DNA from 3 places in the Micromonospora sp. WMMA1947 genome. Region 1 is predicted to be linked to each of the others. Evidence: riboswitches for the same ligand, from Rfam matches in the RefSeq annotation. Region 1 holds a riboswitch; each other region holds the start of a gene.
The links. Region 1 has a riboswitch for cyclic di-AMP ahead of O7604_RS29285 (C39 family peptidase). Riboswitches for the same ligand answer to the same signal wherever they lie in the genome.
Positions count from the first base shown of each region.

Region 2: linked by a shared signal. The riboswitch ahead of O7604_RS09115 (C40 family peptidase) and the one ahead of O7604_RS29285 (C39 family peptidase) in region 1 are both predicted to bind cyclic di-AMP.
Region 3: linked by a shared signal. The riboswitch ahead of O7604_RS06835 (hypothetical protein) and the one ahead of O7604_RS29285 (C39 family peptidase) in region 1 are both predicted to bind cyclic di-AMP.

Region 1 is NZ_CP114909.1:6,253,426-6,256,799, forward strand. It holds gene O7604_RS29275 (CDP-glycerol glycerophosphotransferase family protein) at 1-54, shown strand, start outside; gene O7604_RS29280 (alpha/beta hydrolase) at 61-807, opposite strand; gene O7604_RS29285 (C39 family peptidase) at 1,050-1,904, opposite strand; cyclic di-AMP (ydaO/yuaA leader) riboswitch at 2,099-2,241, opposite strand; gene O7604_RS29290 (hypothetical protein) at 2,551-3,312, opposite strand.
Region 2 is NZ_CP114909.1:1,880,217-1,883,590, forward strand. It holds gene dcd (dCTP deaminase) at 1-79, shown strand, start outside; gene O7604_RS09115 (C40 family peptidase) at 144-1,175, opposite strand; cyclic di-AMP (ydaO/yuaA leader) riboswitch at 1,189-1,323, opposite strand; gene O7604_RS09120 (peptidoglycan recognition family protein) at 1,562-3,374, shown strand, end outside.
Region 3 is NZ_CP114909.1:1,434,212-1,437,585, reverse strand. It holds gene O7604_RS06840 (carbonic anhydrase) at 1-634, shown strand, start outside; gene O7604_RS06835 (hypothetical protein) at 691-1,719, opposite strand; cyclic di-AMP (ydaO/yuaA leader) riboswitch at 1,723-1,854, opposite strand; gene O7604_RS06830 (YibE/F family protein) at 2,009-3,283, opposite strand.

The DNA of each region.
Region 1 (3,374 bases):
CGCCGCGAGCTGGAACCCGAATGGTCGGTCCCGGCGCCGCGCGCCGTGGTGTAGGCCCGCTCAGAGGTACGGGTCGAGCAGGGCGAGCACCGCGGCCGGGTCCTCGACGTGCGCGTTGTGGCCCAGCCCGGGCAGCGTGGCCACCGGCACACCCAGTTCCTTGAGCTGCGCGTCGGTCACCATCGGGTCCTGCTCGCCCCGGGCCAGCAGCACCGGCACGTCGGTGGCGGCCAGCAGCGCCGCCAGCCGGGGCTCCCCGACCGCGAACGCCGCCGGATCCATGGCGAGCCGCCAGCGGCCGTCCTCCCGCCGCAGCCCCGCCTCCACCACGGGATGGTCCGGGGCGAACAGCCCGGCGAGCCCTGACACCCGCAGGTAGCGGCGAGCCGCCTCGTCGCGGGTGGCGAACCAGGTGACCGGCCGGGCGGCCAGTTCCTGCGACTTCGCCAGCTCGGCCGGGGACCAGACCGCCTTGATGCCGAGCCCCACCACCGCGTCGACCGGAAGGGCCCGCTGCCGGGCGGCGAGCGCCAGCGCCACCACCCCGCCGAGCGAGTGCCCGAGCAGCACCAGCCGGTCGGTGGGGCCGAGCCGTACCGGGCCGAGCCCGTCGGCCACGCGTTGGGCGAGGGCCTCGAACGAGTAGCCGGGCAGCGGCGGCGACCAGCCGTGACCGGCGAGGTCGGGGGCGAGCCAGCGGCCGGGCCAGCGGCGCTCCAGCAGCGGCGCCCAGGGCAGCCACACCTCGCCGGTGGCACCCATGCCGTGCAGGAGAATCAGGTGCCGCTTCCCCGTCGTATCGCCCATTGGCGCAGTCTGCCACCGCCCGCCCCGCACACGCGAGACCGAACCCGCCGCCTCCGGCCCCCACCAGCCCGTCGATCTTGCGGTTTCGGCCCCCGGGATGCCCGGCTCACCCGTTATGCCGGGGCCACAACTGCAAGATCAACGGGGCGAGGTGAGGCGGGCCGGGGTGGGGTGGGGTGGGGTGGGACGGGGAAGGCCGGCACCCCGGGGTGGGGTGCCGGCCTTCGGGGCTGCGGGACTGCTCAGGCGGAGTAGCCGCGGCTGGCGATCCAGTGCGCCAGGTCGATCGTGGTGAGCCAGTACGAGGGCAGGGACGGGTCGGCCGAGTCGGCGATCCGTACGGTCCGGCCGTCGTCCTTGTAGCCGACCACGGCGACGTAGTGGCCGCCCGGGAACGAGTGCCAGCCGCCGTTGGTGTCGGTGGCGGTACCGGCGACGTTCGCGACGACCGCGCGGCCGTTGCTGATCGCCTCGACGACGTCGGCCTGGAGCCGGTCCATCTGGGCCGGGGTGGCGGTGCCGGGAATCATGCGGGTCCGGTACGGGTTGCCCTTGACCTGCTGGTTGAGCACCCGGGTGGTGTCCTCGGCGGAGTTGGTGCCCATCTCGGTGGTGCCGAGCGGGCCGGCGAGCGCGTCCTGGCTGCGCTCGATGCCGGCGGCGCTGAGCGCGTTGCGCACGGCGGCCGGGCCGCAGTAGAAGTAGTTGATCTGCGCCTGGTAGTCGTAGTCGAGCGACTTGCTCGACGGCGGCTTCGGCTTGGCCTTCCGGGTGAGGTCCGGGTCCGCCGCCGCCTTGGCCGACGGGGAGGCGCTCGCCGACGCGCTGGGCGCGGCCGAGGCGCTGGGCGACGCCGGCGGTACGGCGATGCGGGCCTCGCCGCGGCTGGCGGGCTGCTCGCCGAGGCGGGCGGCGCCGAGATCGGCGACCGCCGCGGTGTTCTCCTGGACCGGGGCGTCGTCACCGGCGGCGGCGACGGTGCCGGCACCGGCGGCCAGCACGAGCGCGGCGGCCGATCCGGCGATGATCTGGTACGGGCGTTCGGTGACGATCCGTCGCAGCTGACGCTTCAGGTGGTGCTTCACGAAATCCTCCACGGGGCGTGAGCGGCACACGCCGGCCCGGCACGCGGAGGAACTCACACGTGCTGGCGGGGCCGGATGGCCGGGGGATCCGGGAACGCCCGTGATGCCGGGCGCCCAGGGGGCGGTTGCCGGTCGCGCGTCAGGCGAGCGCGGGCACCGCGGTGCCGTGGAGGCGGGGGGACGATCGAGGGGTGGGCAAGAGGGGTAACTCCTTCCGTGGCCGCCGACCGGGTTAGCTGACGGATTCGGGCGGGAAGTACGCCCTACCGCGGGCCGTGGGCTCGCGGATTCACCCCGATGGTGCTCATGGGTCCCCGGTTCGTGGAACTCGATTAGGCGGGTCGGTGCGGCGTCGCCGTCGGCGATCGATTACCGCATCGGACGCGCCGACACTACCGGTGGGTATGTCCCATGCCAAGCGCTCCCACCTGCGTAAACGTGATCCGCGGTAACGGATTTCGGAACACCCGGTTACTGACTTCACTCAATGGGACAAGCAGTTTCGACGGCACCCGGCGGCGGAAACCGGACAGACGGCGAGCAGCCGACCGGCAATTGCGCGGCTCGATGACCCGTTCTGCGCCCCGCGCCCGATTCGGCGGCCTGGGTGACCGGGCTCACCACATTGCGGGTAACAATTCGGTCGAGACGGGGCGCCTCAGCCGACCCGGGCCGGGCGCCACCGCGCGTTCCGGGCCGCCGCGGGCACCGGCAGGGCGCTCGTCGTCGTGCTCCGGTACGGCAGGGCGGGCCGCAGGGCCACGGTTGCCGCGTACGCCTCGGCGGCGAGGGTCCGGGCGGCCTCGGCGGCCAGTTCCGCGTCCCGCCAGGCCGTCCGCTCCCGCGCGGCGGCGCGCTCCCATCCGGCCCGGCGCCCGTCCCGAACCGTGCGGGCCAGCACGATCTCCTGCTCGGCCGGGTGCCGGCGCGGATCCCATCCGTTGCGGTGCGCCAGCACGTCGGCGAGCTGACGGGCGGTCAGGTCGCCCCGCCAGTGGGCCGTCATGGCGGCGTGGTGCAGCCAGCGCTCCCGGGCCGCGTACTCGCCCGGGGTGCGCGGGGTGCGCGGGGCACCCAGCGCGGCGGCGCCGGCCAGGCGGCGGGCGGCGCTGTCCGCCTCGTCGTACGCGGTCCAGGCCCGGTCCGCCTCGTCCTGCGCGGCCAGCCACCGCTCCCGGCGGCGACGGGCCGTCTGGGCGGCCCCGGCGGCGGCCACCGCCACCTCCTCGGCGTAGCGGACCAGATCGTCGCGGCGGGCGGCATCGGCGTCCGGCTCGGGGGCGGCGTCCGGCTCGGGGTCGCGTTCCGGCCGGGCGACGAGCGCGGCGAGCAGGCCCAGGGCGAGCAGCAGCAGGAAGGACCAGATGGCGGCGGCCTCGGGCACCGCGGTGAGGAAGTGGTACAGAGCGGTCTGCGACATGGTCGGCACCTCACGGGAAGAACCTGGCGGGAGGACCCGCACGACCTCGCCGGGGCGGGCCG
Region 2 (3,374 bases), 1.9 Mb from region 1:
CGGCTCGCGTTACCAGGGGCAGCGCGGACCGACGCCGAGCCGGTCCTGGCAGAACTGGCGTACCTGGCCGACGCGCTGACGGCGCCCGCAGTTGTTAACAAGGGCCCCCTCCTCTACCGGAGGCGTTAAGAGGGGGCCCTTCCTTACACGCGGCCGAAGCTGTTGATGTCGCCGTCGTCGACGCGCTTCATCGTGATGGGCTTGCCGGACTGGGAGGCGTGCACCACCCAGCCGTCACCCACGTACATCGCCACGTGGTGCAGGTCGCTGTAGTAGAAGACAAGGTCACCGGCGCGCAGCTCGGCGCGGCTGATCCGCTTCGTCATCCCGTGCTGCTGGCGTGCGTTGTGCGGCAGCGAGACGCCGCCCTTGGCCCAGGCCGCCATGGTCAGACCGGAGCAGTCGAAGTGGTCGGGCCCGGCCGCGCCCCAGACGTAGATCTTGCCGATCTGGGCGCAGGCGAACTTGACCGCCGCTCCGGCCGCGCCACCGGGGTAGCCGGCCGGGCAGGGCGCCGGGCGCAGCGGACCGCCGCCGCCCTTGCCGTACACCTTGAGCCGCAGCTTCTGCAGCCGGGCGATCTCGGCGTCGATCTGCTTCTTCTTCGCCGCGAGCTGGGCCTCGGTACGGGCCAGCCCGGCGATCATCTCGTCCAGCGGCTTCTTCTTCGCCGCCAGTTCGTCGCGCAGCGCGGCGACGGAGCGCACCTGCTCGTGCTGGCGGTGCGCGAAGCGGTCGAGCAGTTCCAGGCCGTTCACCAGGTCACCCGGCGAGCGGCTGCCCAGCAGCGCGTTGACGGTGGAGAGGTTGTCGCCCTTGTAGGCGTCGGCGGCGAGCCCGCCGACCTGGCCGAGGGCGGCGTCCACCCGCGCCTGGAGGGGTGCGATCTGCCGGCCGAGTGCGTCGGCCTGCTTGCGCCGCGCGGCGAGCTGCTCGCGTACGGCGTTCACCTGTTCGATGACCGGTTCGAGCTTGTTCCAGTCGCGGTCGATCTGGGCCTCGATCTCGGCGACCGAGGGTTCGGCGTGTGCCGCAGTCGCGCCGCCGGTCAGAACGACGGCGGTGCCGACCAGCGCGGCGAGGGCGGTGGTGAAGCGGGACCAGCGGGAACGCGGCGCGACGCTGGACCGGTCGGTGGACCGGTTCGACGACGGCCGCGGGGCATGGAGTGCCACCGGGCGTCCGTACTCCTTCTTCCGTACCGCCTACCGGGTTAGCTGACGGATTCGGGCGGGAAGGGAGCCGCCCTACCGCATCGCTGCGGATTCACCCCAGGTACCTGGTTCCCCGGCTCGCCCGTGGGCGACTCGGCGGTGTCGGACCGTCACCGACCGGGTTGGACGGTGAGACGTGCGGCCGACGATTCACCAGAGTAGGGACCACCGTTATCGATCCGCAACTTCCAGCGCGGTGACACTCCGTACGCGATGACGGGCCGCATCCCGGGCAGAGGTGAAGTTTTCTTTCAAAGCTGATTACTCAGTGGAAAGGTATTGACCCCTGCGGGTGTACGGAGTGAGGGTGGAGACGCAGTGACCCCCATCCCTGTCCAGGAGGTTCGATGCTCCTCTCCGCCCCGCCGTCGGGCAGACGGATACTGCTCGCCGCCGCCGTGGCGACAGCCACCGCGCTGGCGACGACCGGCCCGGTGACAGCCGCGCCGGACACGTCCGCGCCCGCGAGCGACAGGCAACAACAATACGCCGCCGCCGCGGCCGAGTACGGCGTACCGCAGAACGTGCTGCTCGGTGTCTCCTATCTGGAATCCCGCTGGGACACCCACCCGGGGCAGCCGAGCACCAGCGGCGGCTACGGCCCGATGCACCTGACCGACGCCGCCCACATCCTCGCCACACCGGGCAGCGCCCACGTCGACGAGGACGAGGACCCGCGCGGCGACGACGCCCGCCCACTGAAGCTCGACCCGGCCACCGCGGCCGCGCCGAAGCGGGAGACCCCGCTGCCGAACGCCTCGCTCCAGACGCTCGACGCGGCAGCCGCGCTCACCGGGCTCGACGCGCGCACGCTGCGGACCGACCCGGCCGCGAACATCCGCGGTGGCGCGGCGCTGCTGGCGTCGTACCAGAAGGCTCTGGGTGGGCCGGTCGGTGCCGGCACCGACCCGGCGGCCTGGTACGGCGCGGTGGCCCGGTACTCCGGCGCGGACACCTCCGACGCCGCGGCGGCCTTCGCCGACGAGGTGTACGACCAGCTCGGCCAGGGCGCGAGCCGGACCACGGACGACGGCCAGCGGGTGACGCTCGCCGCCACCGCCGCGACGCCGGACCGCTTTAGGCTGGCCCGCCTCGGCCTGCGCAACGCGCAGCGGCCGGACGGACTGGAGTGCCCCGTCCGGCTCGCCTGCGAGTGGATTCCGGCGCCCTACGAGCAACTCAGCGACGACCCGGGTGACTACGGCAACCACGACCTGGCCGACCGGCCGAAGCAGCAGAAGATCGAGTACATCGTCATCCACGACACCGAGGGCTACTTCGGCCCGAGCGTCGACCTGGTCAAGCGCGCCGACTACCTGGGCTGGCACTACACGCTGCGCTCGGTGGACGGCTACATCGCCCAGCACATCAAGACCAAGGACGTCGGCTGGCACGCCGGCAACTGGTACGTCAACGCGAAGTCCATCGGCCTGGAGCACGAGGGCTTCGCCGGTCAGGGCACCTGGTACACCGAGGCGATGTACCGCACCTCCGCCAAGCTGGTGCGTCACCTGGCGCTGAAGTTCGGCATCCCGATGGACCGGCAGCACATCATCGGCCACGACAACGTGCCCGGCATCACCGCCGCCAACGTGGGCGGCATGCACTGGGACCCGGGACCGTACTGGGACTGGTCGCACTACTTCGACCTGATGAAGGCGCCGTTCCGCAACACCGGCACGCCCCGTACCGGCCTGGTCACCATCGACCCGGACTTCGCCACCAACCGGCCGGCGTTCACCGGCTGCAACCAGCAGCCGCCGGGCGTCCCGACGCCCCGGCCGCCGGCGCAGCCGTGCCCGTCACGCGGTTCCTCGTCGGTGATCCTGCGGACCGCGCCGAGCCCGGACGCCCCGCTCGTCAACGACCTCGGGCTGCGCCCGGACGGCACGCCGGACACGATGTACATCTCCGACCACGGCGCCCGCGCCTCCGCCGGCCAGACGTACGCGCTCGCCGGCCGGCAGGGCGACTGGACGGCGATCTGGTACCTCGGCCAGAAGGCGTGGTTCCTCAACCCGGCCTCCGCGCCGACCGCCAAGTGGGCCACCGGCTTCGTGGTGACGCCGCGGCCCGGCAAGGCCACCATCCCGGTGTACGGGCGGGCCTACCCGGAGCAGGCCGCCTACCCGGACACCATCCCGTACCAGACCATCTCAC
Region 3 (3,374 bases), 1.5 Mb from region 1:
GCAGGCACTGGACGAGCTGCGTGCCGGTAATCACCGGTTCGTCACCGGCGCCCCGCAGCATCCGAATCAGGACGCCGGGCACCGGACAGCGGTCGCCGACGGTCAGCATCCCTTCGCGGTGATCGTCGGCTGCTCCGACTCGCGGCTCGCCGCCGAGATCATCTTCGACCGCGGCCTGGGTGACCTCTTCGTGGTGCGTACCGCCGGGCACACCGCCGGACCGGAGGTGCTCGGCAGCGTCGAGTACGCGGTCACCGTGCTTGGCACGCCGCTCGTGGTGGTGCTCGGGCACGACTCGTGCGGCGCGGTCCAGGCCGCCCGGGAGGGGGTGCGGACCGGGGCCGCCCCGGTCGGGCACCTGGGCGCGGTGGTGGACGCGGTCTCGCCCAGCCTGCTGCGCGCCGCCCGTCAGGGCGTGGAGGACCTCGACGGCATCATCGACGTGCACATCGCGCAGACCGTGGAGACGCTGCTGGCCCGGTCCGCCGTGCTGGCCGAGCGGGTGGCGGCCGGGCGGTGCACGGTGGTGGGCATGTCGTACCGGCTCGCCGGCGGCGAGGTGCGGACCGTGGCGCAGTCCCCGGCCCCGGTGCCCGCGCCGGCGGCGCCCGCCGACCCGGCGCTGGCGAGCTGACACATTCGGACGCGAAAGGGGCCGCCCGAGGGCGGCCCCTTTTCGTGGTGTCCGGGTCAGAGCAGCGACATGTGTACGTGGTCGGTGTGGTTCGACGGTCCGCTGTAGGAACGCCAGCCGGTGGCCGGGAACCAGATCTGCCGGTTCCAGATGACGTAGTAGATGCCCAGCCGGTCGGCGTTGCGGATGAGGAACGCGGCGACCTCGTTGCCGTACCGGCGGGTGTCGTTGTTGTGCCACGGCGCGAAGCCGCTGTTCTGCAGCGACCAGTCACACGCCTTGCCCTTGGGGTGTTCCCACGGCCCGCCGGACCGGTAGCAGCCCACGAAGCGCTTGAAGCCCGCGCGCCGGACCTCCTTGTACGCGTGCAGCGTGCGCGGGGTGACGCAGCCCGAGGTGGTCGGGTCGTCCTCGCTGCACGACTCGGACTTCCAGCCGCCGTCCGCGGTGCGGCCGGGGGCGATCCTGGCGACCGGTGAGGTGGCGGAGACCAGGCCGCCGGTGAAGCCGAGACCGCCGACGAGCTTCAGCGCGCGCTCGGCCTGCACCTTCTCGCGCTCCATCGCGTTCTTCTGCTTCTCCTGCTCGCGCACCTCGGCGTCGAGCGCGATCTTGGCCTGCTCGGCGCGGGTCTTGACCGCGTTGATGGCGGCCAGGCGCTGCGCGTTGAGGAGGTTCAGCTCGTCCAGGGCGTTGACCCGGCGGACGAACGAGTCGGGCGAGTTGCTCTCCAGCAGCATCGCCATGGCGCCCATCCGGCCGGTCCGGTAGGACTGGGCGGCGAGCTGGTTGACCTGCGGGCTGAGCGCGTCGAGTTCGGCCTGTGCCGTCTTCACCTCGGCCGCCAGCCGCCGTTGGCGGTCCTGGGACTTGGCGAGCTTCGCCTTGGCCTGGAGGTAGTTCCGGTTGGCGGCGTCGATCGCCTCGGTGATGAGCGGCGGTTCGCCGTCCTCCTCGTGGCCCGAGGGGGTGCCGGGGGCCGCCGCGGTGGGTGCCGCGGTCGCCGGGGTCGGCCCGGCCAGCACGGCCAGCGAGGCCATTACGGCCACCACGGGTGTCAGCCAGCGGCGCAGGGGTGCCGTCACAGTGTTCCCTTCCGTCGGCCGCCGACCGGGTTAGCTGACGGGTTCGGGACGGAAGTGGCCCCTACCGCTGTCGCGGATTCACCCCATGTACCTGGTTCCCCGGCTCGCCCGCGGGCGATTGGGCGGCGGCACCGCTGGCGCCGGTGCGCGCCTTCGGCGGTGACCGGCAGCGAGGTTACCTGACAGCACTCCTGAGGATCTACGTCCGGAAGCCGACCAATAGCGAGATTTCGCCGTGGCGCACCGTGACCAGCGTCGCGTTTGAAATCGATGGTCACGCTGCGGAGTGTCACCATGCGGCCTCCGTACTCTTTCCGCCGCCGAGCGCCTCCAGCGCGTCGTCCCGTCCGGCCGGCGGCCGGGGCGCGGGCGGCGCCGGCTCCGCGCCGCGTGAGCGCCGTCCGGCGGTGGTCACGATCGCGGCCAGTCCGGTCGTCAGCGGTACGGCGGCGATCAGGCCGAGCGTGGCCACCGCGCTGCGGACGATCTCCTGGGCGAGGAACTCACTGGTGAGGATTTCGCTGACCGGGCGGGAGTCGGCGACCAGCAGGAGCAGCAGCGGCAGCGAGGCGCCCGCGTACGCCAGCACGATGGTGTTGACGGTGGACGCGATGTGGGCCCGGCCGACCCGGGTCGCGGCCCGGTAGAGCTGCCGCCGGGACAGCCCGGGGTTGGCGTGCGCCAGTTCGGTGACGGTGGCCGCCTGGGTGACCGTCACGTCGTCCAGGACGCCCAGCGAGCCGATGATGATGCCGGCTAGCAGCAGTCCGTGCAGGTCCACGTCGCCCTGGAACATGGACAGCGTGGTGGCGTCCTCGCTGCCGAAGCCGGTCAGGTGGGTGGCGGACGTGGCGAGCAGGCCGAGCACGCCGGTGATCACCAGGCTGCCGAGCGTGCCGAGCACCGCCACCGACGTCTGCGCGGTGATCCCGTGCGTCAGGTAGAGCACCACGAACATGATCAACGCAGCGCCGACGATCGCCACCAGCAGCGGTGGCTGGCCGGCACCGATACCGGGCAGCACGAAGCCGAGCAGGATGGCGAAGCTGGCCACCAGGCCGCCGAGCGCGGCGAGCCCGCGCCAGCGGCCGAACGCCACGATCGCGGCGGCGAACAGCACCATCAGCCAGATCAGCGGCGTACCGCGCTGGTGCTCGGCGATGTTGTAGGACTTCGCCGACGGGTCGGCCGGGTCGGTCAGCTCGACCAGGACGACCTCGTCGCCGACCGCGACCCGGGGCGCGCCCGGCCCGGCCGGGATCGGCGTCTCGACCTGCCGGCCCGCGTCCGGGCCCTGCTCGGCGGTGACCGTCACGGTGCCGCACGGGCCACCGCCGCCCTCCGGGGCCTCCGGGGTGGGCGGGCAGGGCTCGGTGACCACCCGGGTCACCGTGCCGTGGTAGCGGGGGACGTCTGCCCCGCCGACCGGCTCCCGGTCCTGCCGGGGCCAGAGCACCAGCGCCGCGATCACGGTGAGCGCGAACAGCGGCACCACCACGGCGACGAGCAGCCGTCGTACGCCCGGCGGCGCGGCGGGCGCGGGGTGGGTGTGGTCGGCACCCATGAGGTCTCTCCCAACGGTCGCGGCGACGCCTGGTCCGCCGGACCGGTGTGGTCACCCGGCCGGCGCGGACGTGTCGACCACGTCCGGGTCG